DNA from 2 places in the Halobacillus trueperi genome. Region 2 is predicted to be linked to the other one. Evidence: a T-box and tRNA genes for the amino acid it is inferred to sense, from the RefSeq annotation. Region 2 holds a T-box; the other holds one or more tRNA genes.
The links. A T-box is a leader RNA that pairs with one kind of tRNA and senses whether it is charged. The one in region 2 lies ahead of trpS (tryptophan--tRNA ligase), so its partner is inferred to be a tRNA-Trp.

Region 1 (3,810 bases), on a different contig from region 2:
ATAGGTCCGAGGTGGAAGCGTGGTGACACGTGGAGCTGACGGATACTAATGGATCGATGACTTATCTATCTGATGAAAATCATTCGTGAAAAGATCGTACTCTTTTAAACAAGATGTTTCCTTATCCAGTTTTGAGGGTTTTCAAAAAAACTTGAAATTAACCCTTGATTTTTTCTCTGAAGGACAATATAATATATCTTGTCCCTGAAAAACAGAGACTCACAGAGATCTGGTGATGAAGGCGAAGAGGTCACACCTGTTCCCATGCCGAACACAGAAGTTAAGCTCTTCAGCGCCGATGGTAGTCGGGTTTACCCCCGTGAGAGTAGGACGTCGCCAGGTTTCAATAATATTCCAACGTAGCTCAGTGGTAGAGCAATCGGCTGTTAACCGATCGGTCGTAGGTTCGAATCCTACCGTTGGAGCCATATGGAGAGTTGTCCGAGTTGGCCGAAGGAGCACGATTGGAATTCGTGTAAACCGTTACCACGGTTTCGAGGGTTCGAATCCCTCACTCTCCGCCATCTAACATTGGCCCGTTGGTCAAGTGGTTAAGACACCGCCCTTTCACGGCGGTAACACGGGTTCGAATCCCGTACGGGTCACCACTTATCGGAGGATTAGCTCAGCTGGGAGAGCACTTGCCTTACAAGCAAGGGGTCGCAGGTTCGAACCCTGCATCCTCCACCATAACGAAAATCAATATCATGAGTTCTTAAAAGAATTCACATTATCGCGGGGTAGAGCAGTCTGGTAGCTCGTCGGGCTCATAACCCGGAGGTCACAGGTTCAAATCCTGTCCCCGCAACCAAATTATTCATTTCACTACGTCGAATGATCATCCTAGTTAAATGAAAATAGTAGTACTAACAAGTACAACCAAATTGGTCCGGTAGTTCAGTTGGTTAGAATGCCTGCCTGTCACGCAGGAGGTCGCGGGTTCGAGTCCCGTCCGGACCGCCACTTTAAATCAGTAAATACATAGTTTGGCTCGGTAGCTCAGTCGGTAGAGCAACGGACTGAAAATCCGTGTGTCGGCGGTTCGATTCCGTCCCGAGCCACCATTTAGCCGGCCTAGCTCAACTGGCAGAGCAACTGATTTGTAATCAGTAGGTTGGGGGTTCAAGTCCTCTGGCCGGCACCATCTGAAAGTTTTTCAGCGTGGAGGGATAGCGAAGTTGGCCAAACGCGGCGGACTGTAAATCCGCTCCCATCGGGTTCGTAGGTTCGAGTCCTACTCCCTCCACCATTTATTTTCAATCAAATAGGGGTATAGTTTAATGGTAAAACTACGGTCTCCAAAACCGTCAATGTGGGTTCGATTCCTACTACCCCTGCTTTTCAATTATGGCGGTTGTGGCGAAGTGGTTAACGCACCGGATTGTGGTTCCGGCATTCGTGGGTTCGATTCCCATCAGCCGCCCCATTATATCGATAAAGAAACATATATATTGGGCCATAGCCAAGCGGTAAGGCAACGGTTTTTGGTACCGTCATGCGCTGGTTCGAATCCAGCTGGCCCAGCCACTTTAATTGCGGGAGTAGTTCAGTGGTAGAACACCACCTTGCCAAGGTGGGGGTCGCGGGTTCGAATCCCGTCTCCCGCTCCAAAAAAATCACATATTCAATCGAACTTGAATATGATACAATCGTAATTGAACGTGATATGGCGGCATAGCCAAGCGGTAAGGCAGAGGACTGCAACTCCTTTATCACCGGTTCGATTCCGGTTGCCGCCTCCATAGACACATGCCGGTGTGGCGGAATTGGCAGACGCGCACGACTCAAAATCGTGTTCCTCACGGAGTGCCGGTTCGACCCCGGCCACCGGTACTAATGAAATGGTTAAGAGACGTCCTTCGGGGCGTCTTTTTTCGTATATAAAATGGATCGTGCGTAGTGTTTGCCCCCTTGCGAATTAATTTCGAAGGGAAATGATTACATGCGCAAACTAACGCAAGATCAATTTATAGAGGAATTCGTTATTCACGGACTAGAGGAAAAGTATGCGAAACTAACCGAGCGACTTTTTAATTTCATGAGCGAAGAGGATGGGGCAGACTTTATCGATCTGTATTTCGTTGAAGGCGTCGGCCATATCGGTTCATCCGAAGACGGCGAATATATTTACGTTACGGAACGGGGAAACGGTCATGACTAGGCGAAGGAATGCGAAGATAGATACGTCATCGAGAATGGAATCGAATAAGTAAACGAAAACGACCGTCCCCGGATTTCGAGGGGGGTCGCTTTTTTTTGGCTCTACAATATTTGTTAGGGTCTTAGAAAATTCGGCATAAAAAATGCACACAAGCTCCTTGTCTACTACACTTGAATTGTCGAGAAACAAGCAAGCAAGGAGTTGTATGCACATGCATTTTAACATGATATTACCAGGATTAGAAGACGTTAAGGTAACTCAAATGGAAGAAAGAGCTGGTGTGTTAGATTCCGAAACACGTACACACATGTCCTCAATGCAGAGAAACGACCTCTAATGTCCATGATTACCGTATTCAAAAGGTTCAGCACCTCAAATTATTTGAACGCTCCACCTATCTTTACTATAGGCAACGCCGCTATGCCTGTGTATGTGGGAAGCAATTTGCGGAGTCTAATCCCATTGTCGAGCGTTATCAGTGACACACGAAAGAGTGGAACCAAGCGCTGGGGCTTCGAGTGATCCAGGGCATGAATTTCAAAGATACAACTGCCCAGTTCCGCACATCCCAAACCACCGCCATGCGTCGCTTTGATAAGGTTTCAGCGCCGATGTTGAAGAAGTTGGATAAGTTACCTGAAGTGATTGCGATCGATAAATACAAAGGTGATACGAAAGCCGGTAAATATCAAGTCATTATAGGAGACGGGTACACAGGTGAACCGTTGGACATCTTGCCGGATCGGTCCGTAAAAACGGTCAAACAATACCTTCAATCAAAAGGGCAAAACGTCCAAATTGTGATTATGGAAATGAGTCATTCCTTTAAATCAGCTGTTCAAAAAGCACTGGGAGATCCGATAATTGTCGCCGATCTCTTTCACTTTTGTCGATACATTTATTGGGCTTTAGAAAAAGTGCGCCGCAGAGTACAGAAGGAATTTCATGAGTACGATCGCAAAAAGTGTAAACGTATGAAGCATATCTTTTATAAATCGTATGACCGCTTAAGTCAAAAGCAGCATTGGCATTTGGAAAGGTATTTAGGTATGTCAGAGTATTTACGTACCGCTTATGGAAAGCATTCCGAAGCTGGTTTGAGGCAGCGAAACGAAACGGAACAACAGCGATTCACGAAGTAAAAGCATCGCTATATAGGTATTACGAACAAGTGAAAGCCAGTGGTTTAATAGAGTTCAATCAGGCCGTTCAGACCCTGAAGAATTGGCAAGTTGAAGTGCTGAATAGCTTTTCCTTCAATTACAGCAATGGTTTTATTGAGGGGTTGAACAATCAAACTTAAGTCATTAAACGGATTGCGTTTGGATTTAGAAGATATGATCGCCTTCGATTTAAGGTATTACTGCATCATCAATTCAAAGAATTAAAAGACTTTCAAGTAGGATAAGGAGTGGGAACAGGCTTCCCACCCCAACAATTGACGTAGAACCTTTTTTTATCCATTATCGTTATGAGGTTCGACTATTTCGCCCATGAACTTTGAGATTACGTATTCAACGTTTCTGGAATAATATGAGAATACTTTTCGTACAAGTCATGCAACTATCGCCGTAAATAAACTAACAATATAAAGTAATTGTTCCCATTTTAAGACTAAACATATAGCTGCTATTTAGAGGCTTTATCAA
Region 2 (10,457 bases):
CTTGTCCATGAATGGTCGTGAAGTATTCAAGTTTGCAGTAAGACAAATGCCTGAATCCTCAGTCAATGTCGTTAAAAAAATTGGCCTGAGTGAACAGGATGTTGACTATTTAGTGCCACACCAGGCGAACATAAGAATTATGGAAGCAGCCAGACAACGCTTAGGAATTCCTGAAGAAAAAATGTCTACGCAGGTGAAGCGTTATGGAAATACTTCTTCAGCGTCTATTCCGATTGCTTTGTCAGAGGACGTGAAGGCAGGTAAAATAAAAGATAATGATCTAGTCGTTCTTGTCGGATTCGGTGGCGGACTCACATGGGGAGCCGTGGCCCTTCGATGGGGGAAGTAATCAAGGAGGAATGGAATGATGGATAAACATCGTGTTGTCATTACCGGAATGGGAGCGGTGACTCCTGTCGGTAATTCAGTAGAAGAAATGTGGAATAATATTAAAAATGGCGTGTCCGGGGTAGGAGAAATTACGAAAGTCAATAAAGAAGACTACCCTGTCCATGTGGCAGCAGAACTGAAAGATTTTGACCCTTCTGATTATGTTGATCGTAAAGATGCACGTCGTATGGACCCATTTGTCCAGTATGCAATGGTCGCTTCTCATATGGCTGTTGAGGATGCGAACCTTGAGATCACAGATGATGTCGCTCATAGAACAGGGGTATGGATTGGTTCTGGAATTGGTGGAATGGGAACGTATGAGTCTCAATTTGAAACGTTCCAGAAAAAAGGCTACCGTCGTGTCAGTCCGTTTTTCATTCCTATGATGATTCCGGACATGGCAGCAGGCCAGGTATCCATTGCGCTCGGAGCTAAAGGGATTAATTCCTGTACAGTGACCGCCTGTTCTTCAGGTGCAAACTCAATCGGGGATGCTTTCAAAGTCATCCAACGTGGCGATGCGGATATTATGATTGCCGGTGGTACAGAAGCACCGATGAATAAAATGTCATTTGCTGGATTCGCCGCTGCACGTGCGTTATCCCTCAATGAAGATCCGCAAACAGCCAGCCGTCCTTTTGATAAAAACCGTGATGGTTTCGTCATGGGTGAAGGAGCAGGCATTCTTATTATGGAAACGCTGGAATCCGCGAAAAAGCGTGGAGCGAAAATCTATGGCGAGCTGAAAGGCTATGGTTCTACAGGAGATGCCTATCACATCACGTCTCCAGCACCTGAGGGTGACGGAGCGGCGCGTGCGATGAGACAAGCTATTGATGATGCAGGCTTGAAGCCGGAAGATATCGATTACTTGAACGCTCACGGAACGTCCACAGAGCTCAATGATAAATTTGAAACACATGCGGCCAAGACGGTATTCCAAGAGCATGCGAATAAATTTGCGATTTCTTCAACGAAATCCATGACTGGTCACCTTTTGGGTGCTGCAGGTGCGGTTGAAGCGCTCATTTCTTTAAAGGCAATTAACGACGGAATACTGCCACCGACGATCAACTACGAAACTCCAGATCCGGAATGTGACCTTGATTATGTTCCGAATGAGGCGCGTAAACAAGAAATCAATACGGTGATGAGTAATTCACTCGGATTTGGCGGCCACAATGCTAGTCTGATTTTCCAAAAGTACGAAGAATAAAGAAAACCCGATGTCTGCGATTCAGACATCGGGTTTTCTTTATTCTTGTTCAAAAAAATTTTGTAACGTTTGTTTCGTAGATTCCTCATCGTGGTTAAGCACTAGGCCGATCGGATAAGGCTTTCGTTCATCCCATACATTATCTGTCGTAGGGATGCTGATCATATCCATGGATTCCACAGGGTTCAGCAAAAGGTCTTTACCAACCTGGATCATTTTACTTCCACCGAGGTTCGTATCAATATATGGCTGAATGTTTCCAATCAAACGTGGTGCTTTTAGAACTCCCTGGAAAGAGAGGAGTTCATCCTTCAGCAATTGAATAACCTTCTGCTGTCTCTCTACTCTGGCGAAATCTCCCCGGGCATCACTGCGATACCTCACATAACCAAGAAGTTCTTCACCGTCGAGGGTTTGTATCCCTTCTTGCAACTGGATGTCTGTCGTTCCATCCCCGGAACGGTATTGCATGTTCTTTTCTACATCCACTTGCATTCCATCTGGTGATAAAGTATCTACGATTTGCGTAAACCCTTGAAAGTCGACGATCGAGTAATATTCGATTTCAATACCTAGATTCACTGCAATGGTCTCACGGAGAAGCTCCGGGCCGCCTAGAGCGAATGCGGCATTTAGTTTGTTGTATCCGTGGCCTGGGATTTCAACGTAAAGGTCTCTCATTAAAGAAGCTAGCTTTGCTTCTTTTGAAGCGGGATCATATTCTGCAATCATGATCGTGTCCGTCCTTGGAATCTCTGCCTCTCGCTGATCGACTCCCAATAGAAGGACGGTCATCTTCCCGTCCCCGTTATCTTTTCCGTTAAAGTCTTCTTTGTAAACACTTTCGACCGTTTCTACCTGATCGATACTTTCAGCAGCGGAAGCCTGTTGACTCATTGCTTGATGCTTGCCTGCTAAGTACTCGTACCCGGAGTAACTGATGATTAGTAGAAAAATAAGAGCATACATACCAATAAATAGCTTGCGTTTTCGCCTTCTTTTGCTGCGCTTCCGCAAGGATCTCGACTGTGACAAAGTCATCATCCTTTCAAACATAACTCACCCAAAAAGCTTGTTTATAAAAGTCTGTCTGTAATTAAATGTACCTGTTCTTGCCAATGAAGTAAAGACTAGGATTTAAAGGGAATTCACCGCATGACAAAGCATTTCCTTTCATAAGATAGCAATAGGAGGACGAGCCGGAGGGGATGAAGTTATGTGGTACTGGATGCTGTTATTGACAGGTTTCGGTTTCGCTGTCGCAGGAGGAACGGTAACAATCACGTATTTGAATCTCGTTCCTGCCGGGTTGAGTTGGATTGAATTCTTTATCCTGATTCGTACACGGGTGGAGTGCTATTTTTTTCCTATCGGATTGATATTGATTACGACAGCCTTAATTCTTATGGAAGATTAATTTTCTAAAATATGGATTCAAAGAATAAAAAAGCCAGCATTGGTCATAATGTAACCAAAAGAGATCACCGAGTGAAAGTGAGGGTCCGAAATGTTATACATGCATGATCTGTGGGTGAACTGGTTTGAAGGTGAAGAGAATGGGTATAACGTCTGTCGTTTTCATGAATGGCGCAAAGAGGATGGAATTGAGCTGATCGATCAAATTCCTTTGATTTTAATCAGTGATGAATTGTTTAATTTTATTGAGAATGATTTGCAAGATCTACCAGCATCGCTGCTACAGGATGTCCATCGGAAAACGTATATGAAGAAAAATCAAGAACGTCATACGGTTGAATATGCAGCGGTCGTCACAAATGGCAAAGATGTTATTGTATTTGATACGATTGGCTACACGCTTCCTGTTAAGAAGAGCCGTTTAATACCTAGACAAGAGCGTCTAGTGTTCGAAATGGTTCAAGGCAAAGAACGTGAGCACTATTTAATAGAAGAAAGAATGTTAAAAGAACATCATATTTTATCATTAGACCCAAGGAAGATGTCTGGATTGACGCGGAGAGAAAGGCAATTGAAACAGCTTTTGATGATGGCACTCGATCAATTGAAGCAATCCGATCACCCGGAAGAAATCCGCTATTGGCTGACGGAATGGAATCCAGCTCAATATCCAACAATCAAGCAGTTCTCCAACGATGAAGCATGGGATCGTTTATATGAAGGAACATGTAATGGATGGTCGATGGCCCACGAAGAACTATGCAAAAAGATGGTGAAAGGGCAGCCTTTCTTTGAAACCATATGGCAGGGAGAAAATGAAGGTGTCTCTCAACATATGAAAAGCCAGAATTGAGGAAAATACTCAATTCTGGCTTTTTGTTATTTCTTCTTCTTGACGCGGCCAAGGCCCATGGCTTTCTTCGCTTTGCGGATCATTTTGTTTGCTTCATAGGATGCTTTCTCGGCTCCTGCATCTAAAATATCATCCAATTCTTCTGATTGAATCAGTGTTTCATAACGCTCTTGGATCGGTTTTAAAACGGCAATGACCGCCTCTGCGACGCCTACTTTGAAATCCCCATATCCTTTCCCTTCATACTTTTGTTCTAACTCTTCGATACTTGCACCACTACAAGCAGACTCAATCGTCAACAGGTTAGAAACGCCAGGTTTGTTTTCTTTATCATACTTCACGATTCCATCAGAATCTGTGACCGCGCTTTTGATTTTCTTCATAATTTTATTTTCATCATCCAGCATGGAAATGAACGCTTTTTGATTTTCATCAGACTTGCTCATTTTTTTCGTAGGCTCTTGAAGGGACATGATGCGCGCCCCTTCTTTTGGAATGCTTACTTCAGGAACGGTGAAAATGTCATTGAATTTATTGTTGAAGCGTTGAGCTAAATTTCTTGTAAGCTCTAGGTGCTGCTTTTGATCATCTCCTACAGGAACGATATCCGTTTTATAAAGGAGAATATCTGCTGCCATCAATGGAGGGTAAGTGAGGAGACCAGACGATACCCCTTCCTTTCCGCCGGCAGATTTGTCTTTGAATTGCGTCATTCGCTCCAGCTCACCAATGTAGCTGACGCATTGTAACATCCAACCCAGCTGAGTGTGGGCAGGAACTTCCGATTGAATGAAAAGGGTCGCTTTCTCAGGGTCAATTCCAGAAGCCAAGTATAGAGCTGCCAGAGAACGGATGTTTTCTCTCAATTTCAGGCGATCTTGCGGAACAGTAATCGCGTGCTCATCGACAATACAAAAATAGCAGTGGTTATCATCCTGTAAATTTGTAAAGTGTTTCATGGCTCCAATATAGTTTCCAAGTGTTAACGTACCACTTGGTTGAATGCCTGAGAAAATCGTTTTTGTCATCATCATCACCTCAACGTTTATTTTTGAACAAAAAAGGACCATTCATCTCTTCCATCATGGAAGGGACGAATGATCCGCGGTGCCACCCTAATTACTTCTAATAATATAGAAGTCGTCTTGAATCGTTAACGCCGATTTACGTCATTAGAAGCTCCAAAGGCCCAATTCCGTTTGGTGTCCTCAGCTGTTTCCACCGACCACAGCCTCTCTGTAGAGGATTCACCCTACGTACTTATCCTTCTTCATTGCTTTTCGTACTATATTAGTAAGTCAGTATTATATCGGATTCATCCGCTGTATGCAAGTTCTTAGGCTGAATAGTAAAGGAAAAGTAAAGCCAGTAAACTTATGCTTAACATTGTCCCATGGAATAAGAAGAACTTGGGTAACGTTTTGTGTACTGCTTGAGAGGGGAGGGGTTTCTCTTCCCAATCGTCTAAGTAATCCCTCTGTTTGGACATGCGGTTTGTAAATCGTCTGAAACCGTATGTGATCCCGTCAAAGAATCCCCCTCGGATAACCCACATGATAATACCTACGAATATATAGAAGTAAGCGATATAGAAAAGCTGGTTAATATAATGAAATAAATCGTAAGCAGGAGCAAGAACGATAAACAGGGTCGTTACGATTGCCATGTTTAAGCTGAACATCAACCATTTATTTTTTATGATGGTCACACCTTTTCCACCTTTCATACAAACTCGAACTATATTATAGCATGTTTAGCAAGTATGAAGGAATTGTTAACACATTAAATAAACTGAAAATTCATCCTTGCCAAAATATTGAATGGTATATTCAAACGCTTTAACGGATAACCGTGATAAATAACATTGTTTGAAAATCCCATATCTTTTTTTATGCATATGAGCTTATAAATAATAAGTTTAAGTCGTAAATATTGTAAAATAAACTAGGTAATTAGTCGCATTTTGTGTTACTGAAACGTAATAATGGTGGGAATCCTGAGAGTTTTCAAAAAAAAAGGTAATGCAAAATAGTTAGAAAACTTGTATAATTCGATATGTGGACAAAATGCCACAACAAATTTTTAGAAAATTTTTAGGGGAGGTCATTTTCTATCATGAAAAAGACAAATTGGTTATTGCTAGTACTTGCACTAGTACTTAGCATGTTCCTCGCAGCTTGTTCTGGTGGATCAGACGATACGTCAAATTCCACAGACGATGCTGACTCAGAGGAAACAACAGAAACTGAAGACACTTCTGGTGAAGAAGGAGAAGCTTCAGGTGAACAAGTACTTAACATTACAGACAGTGCAGAGATCCCAACAATGGACGCATCTCTAGCAACTGACGCTGTAGCATTCCAATGGTTAGGTTCTACAACAGACGGACTTTATCGTCTTGGTGAGAACGCTCAGCCAGAACCAGGAATTGCTAAAGACCACGAAGTAAGTGAAGACGGTCTTACTTGGACGTTCAACCTTCGTGAAGACGCTGTTTGGTCAAACGGCGATCCTGTTACAGCGAACGATTTCGTATACGCTTGGCAACGTGCTGTAAATCCTGATACAGGTTCTGAGTACGGCCCATACATGATGGGTGGCGTTATCAAGAATGCACAAGCTGTCGTTGACGGTGAAGTTCCTGTCGAAGAACTTGGTGTTAAGGCTGATGGCGACTACACACTAGTTGTAGAACTTGAAAAGCCGGTTCCTTACTTCGAATCTTTGACTACTTTCGGTACTTTCCTACCGTTGAATCAGGCATTCGTTGAAGAACAAGGTGATCAATACGCTCTTGAAGCGGACACACTTCTTTCCAACGGTCCATTCGTTCTAACTGAGTGGAACCACGGTGAAGGCTGGACGCTTGAAAAGAACCAGGATTACTGGGATGCAGAAAATGTGAAACTTGAACAAATCAACGTTAACGTTGTTAAAGAAACATCTACGGCTGTAAACCTTTATGATACGGGTGAAATTGATCGTACAGGTCTTTCTGCAGAATTCGTAGACCAATACCGTACTTCTGATGATTTCAAAGTTGAAGAAGAGCCTGTATTGTTCTACTTGAAGATGAACCAAGAAAACGAAGTATTGGGTAACGTAAATGCCCGTAAAGCGATTCAAATGGTTATCGACCGTCAATCTATGGTTGATGTTATCTTGAATAATGGATCTATTCCTTCTGTAGGTCACGTTCCACAGAACTTCACGAAGCACCCTGAAACAGAAGAAGACTTCCGTGAGCTTAACGGTGATCTAATTGAAACAAATGTTGAACAAGCTCAAGAGCTTTGGGCTACGGCTAAAGAAGAGCTTGGCATGGACACAGTTGAACTTGGCTACCTTGGTGGCGATAGTGAAGTGGCTATGAACATGGACGCTTACATCAAGGACCAGCTTGAGCAGCTGGAAGGTCTAACTGTCAATGTTCAATCCGTACCTTTCAAAGAGCGCCTTCAGCGTGATGAAAACATGGAATATGATATTCAAAACTCTGGTTGGGGTCCTGACTACATCGACCCGAACACGTTCTTGAACATGTTCGTAACAGATGGCGGAAACAACAAGACTGGCTACTCTTCTGAAGCGTACGACGGTCTAATTGAAAAAGCGAATACTGAGCTTGCTCAAGAGCCGGTTGAACGCTTCGAAACTTTCTTGGAAGCTGAGAAAATCCTTATCCAAGAAGATGCAGTTCTTGCACCTCTTTACCAGCGTGCAGTTGCTCAACTTTGGAAGCCTTATGTTAAAGGTGTAATCACTCAGCCTATGGGACCTGACTACACTTACAAGTATGCTTATATCGAAGGTAAATAATTGAAATAACAATTTCCAACCACATATAGGCTTGCTTTAAAGGGGAGAGAGTATATGTCCAACGTGTTGGCGTATGCTCTCTTTTTCCCTGCCATCAAATTATTCAGATTATAGACAAATTTCTGTCAATTATGACAACATGATAAGTTTGTAGGTTTACACATATGGAGGTGTTGATATGACTCGTTATATAATCCAGCGTCTAATATATATGGTTATAACGATGTTTTTAATTGCTACCTTAACGTTCTTTCTGATGAAGTTTTTACCAGGTACTCCCCTAAGTGCTGCAGATAAATTATCAGATGAACAGCAAGCGGTAGTTTTAGAAAAGTATGGATTGAATGATCCAGTTCCTGTTCAGTATTTCAACTATATGGTCAACTTGGCTCAAGGTGATTTAGGTATTTCCTTCCAGTTCGACAATCGAGAGGTCACTACAATTATTATGGAGAGAATTGGTCCTTCGGTTCAGCTAGGTTTCCAAGCGATGATTATCGGAACAATAATTGGGATGTTATTAGGACTTGTATCTGCAATTTACCATAATGGAATCATGGACTATACGTCTACATTCCTTGCTGTATTAGGACAGTCCATACCATCATTTGTATTTGCAGGTTTATTACAGTTTTATATTGGTGTTAAGTTCGGCTGGCTGCCAGTTGCTCTGTGGGAAGGCTGGGAATATACCATATTACCAACCATTTCGTTGGCCATCTTCCCAATTGCAATTGCTGCCCGTTTTATGAGAACAGAAATGCTTGAGGTTATGGGTTCTGATTATATTGTTACAGCCCGTGCCAAAGGTGTGAATAAAGTCGGTGTTGTATTTAAGCATGGTTTAAGGAATGCTTTAATTCCATTAATTACAGTGTTAGGTCCGCTAGCTGTAGGATTGATGACAGGTACGCTTGTTATTGAAAACATTTTTGCCGTGCCTGGCATTGGTGAACAGTTCGTTAAGGCGATCAATATGAATGATTTCCCAATCATAATGGGTACAACCCTCTTAATCGCTTTTCTATTCATCTTCATCATCCTGGTCATCGACTTGCTTTATGGAGTCATCGACCCTAGAATTCGACTGGCGGAAGGAGAGTGATCGACTATGGATAACCACAAACCATCGAAAGACTTATTTGTGCCCGTAGAAACGACAGAAACAGAAAATGAGAAGATATCACGGCCGAGCCTTTCCTTCTGGCAGGATTCCTTTATTCGTCTCCGCAAGAACGTAGGAGCGATGATTGGGCTGGCTGTTTTGATTGTTTTAGGTTTAATGGCTGCTTTTGGTCCATATATGAACGATTATGGACAGTATGAACAAGACCTTTCTCGTGCAAAAATGCCCCCTAAGATAGAGGGTCTGGCGTGGCTTGGAATGGATGGTACACTTTCTGATGTACAGTCTGCCGACACATTAGAGGGCGCACAAACAAAAGCCTTGATGCGTTTTAATAACCAGGAAGAGTTTATCACGACGGAAGTATTGAATGATGGCTCCAATGGTGAACAAGCAGAAGTCAGAGCCACTTATGATGTATATGCTGCCAAAGACATGGATGAGAACTTTTGGTTCGGTACTGACGGTTTGGGTCGTGACCAGTGGTCCCGTACTTGGATGGGAACACGTGTCTCTCTTTATATTGCCCTGCTGGCTGCAGCTATAGATATGGTTATTGGAGTTGCATATGGTGGGATTTCAGCTTATTACGGTGGTCGTGTTGACAACTACATGCAGCGTTTCATTGAAATTCTCGTTGGTATTCCAAACTTGGTTCTCATTATTTTAATGATTCTAATACTAGAACCAGGAATCATGTCTATTACCATAGCCCTTGCCATATCGGGATGGATCTCAATGGCACGGATAGTCCGAGGACAAATATTGAAATTGAAAAACCAAGAGTTCGTTCTTGCATCTAGAACGTTAGGTGCGAAAGATGGACGTATATTGCAAAGACATTTAATTCCGAACACATTAGGTTTAATTATTATCAACACGATGTTCTCGATTCCTTCAGCGATTTTCTTTGAAGCTTTCCTAAGTTTTATCGGACTAGGTCTACCAACTCCGATGGCCTCTTTAGGTACACTCATCGATGCAGGTTTCGATTCATTGCAGATTTATCCGCACATTCTATTATTCCCGGCAATTATAATCTCACTTATCATGATTGCCTTTAACGTCTTAGCTGATGGTCTTCGTGATGCATTCGATCCGAAGATGCGCGAATAGGAGGTAGGTGTACAAAATGGAAAAACTACTAGATGTTAAAAACTTACATGTCTCCTTTGACACCTACGGTGGTGAAGTCAAAGCTGTACGCGGCGTTAACTTTGATGTGAAAAAAGGAGAAACTTTAGCGATTGTAGGAGAGTCAGGTTCCGGTAAATCCGTTACAACTAAAGCTCTTATGCACTTAATTCCAAAGCCGCCGGGTCGGATCAAAGAAGGAGAGATCCTTTTTGAAGGTCGTGACCTTGCGAAAATGAACGAGAAACAGATGCAGAAGATCCGCGGTAAAGAAATCTCCATGATTTTCCAGGATCCTATGACTTCTCTGAACCCGACGATGAAAGTTGGAAATCAGATCATGGAAGGTCTGATCAAACACCAAAAAATGAGTAAGCCTCAGGCTCGTAAACGTGTCATGGAATTACTCGAGCTTGTCGGTATTCCAGATGCTGAAAACCGTATGAAACAATATCCACACCAGTTCTCGGGTGGTATGAGACAGCGTGTCGTTGTTGCCA

Region 1: it has a tRNA-Trp gene. The T-box ahead of trpS (tryptophan--tRNA ligase) is inferred to sense a tRNA for this amino acid. The anticodon was not compared.

What each region holds. Positions count from the first base shown of each region.
Region 1 covers NZ_QUAE01000021.1:54-3,863, forward strand. The annotation lists partial or broken rRNA gene DYE48_RS17415 (23S ribosomal RNA) at 1-69, shown strand, start outside; rRNA gene rrf (5S ribosomal RNA) at 229-342, shown strand; tRNA gene DYE48_RS17425 (tRNA-Asn) at 354-428, shown strand; tRNA gene DYE48_RS17430 (tRNA-Ser) at 432-524, shown strand; tRNA gene DYE48_RS17435 (tRNA-Glu) at 534-608, shown strand; tRNA gene DYE48_RS17440 (tRNA-Val) at 615-690, shown strand; tRNA gene DYE48_RS17445 (tRNA-Met) at 735-811, shown strand; tRNA gene DYE48_RS17450 (tRNA-Asp) at 887-963, shown strand; tRNA gene DYE48_RS17455 (tRNA-Phe) at 989-1,064, shown strand; tRNA gene DYE48_RS17460 (tRNA-Thr) at 1,069-1,144, shown strand; tRNA gene DYE48_RS17465 (tRNA-Tyr) at 1,164-1,249, shown strand; tRNA gene DYE48_RS17470 (tRNA-Trp) at 1,267-1,337, shown strand; tRNA gene DYE48_RS17475 (tRNA-His) at 1,351-1,426, shown strand; tRNA gene DYE48_RS17480 (tRNA-Gln) at 1,453-1,527, shown strand; tRNA gene DYE48_RS17485 (tRNA-Gly) at 1,536-1,610, shown strand; tRNA gene DYE48_RS17490 (tRNA-Cys) at 1,669-1,742, shown strand; tRNA gene DYE48_RS17495 (tRNA-Leu) at 1,752-1,833, shown strand; gene DYE48_RS17500 (hypothetical protein) at 1,943-2,161, shown strand; partial or broken gene DYE48_RS17505 (ISL3 family transposase) at 2,367-3,569, shown strand.
Region 2 covers NZ_QUAE01000011.1:53,042-63,498, forward strand. The annotation lists gene DYE48_RS13725 (beta-ketoacyl-ACP synthase III) at 1-349, shown strand, start outside; gene fabF (beta-ketoacyl-ACP synthase II) at 368-1,609, shown strand; gene DYE48_RS13735 (LCP family protein) at 1,649-2,644, opposite strand; gene DYE48_RS13740 (YuzI family membrane protein) at 2,826-3,026, shown strand; gene DYE48_RS13745 (YjbA family protein) at 3,117-3,878, shown strand; gene trpS (tryptophan--tRNA ligase) at 3,905-4,906, opposite strand; T-box leader at 4,965-5,161, opposite strand; gene DYE48_RS13755 (DUF3899 domain-containing protein) at 5,215-5,586, opposite strand; gene DYE48_RS13760 (peptide ABC transporter substrate-binding protein) at 5,994-7,697, shown strand; gene opp3b (oligopeptide ABC transporter permease) at 7,876-8,802, shown strand; gene opp3C (oligopeptide ABC transporter permease) at 8,809-9,939, shown strand; gene DYE48_RS13775 (ABC transporter ATP-binding protein) at 9,956-10,457, shown strand, end outside.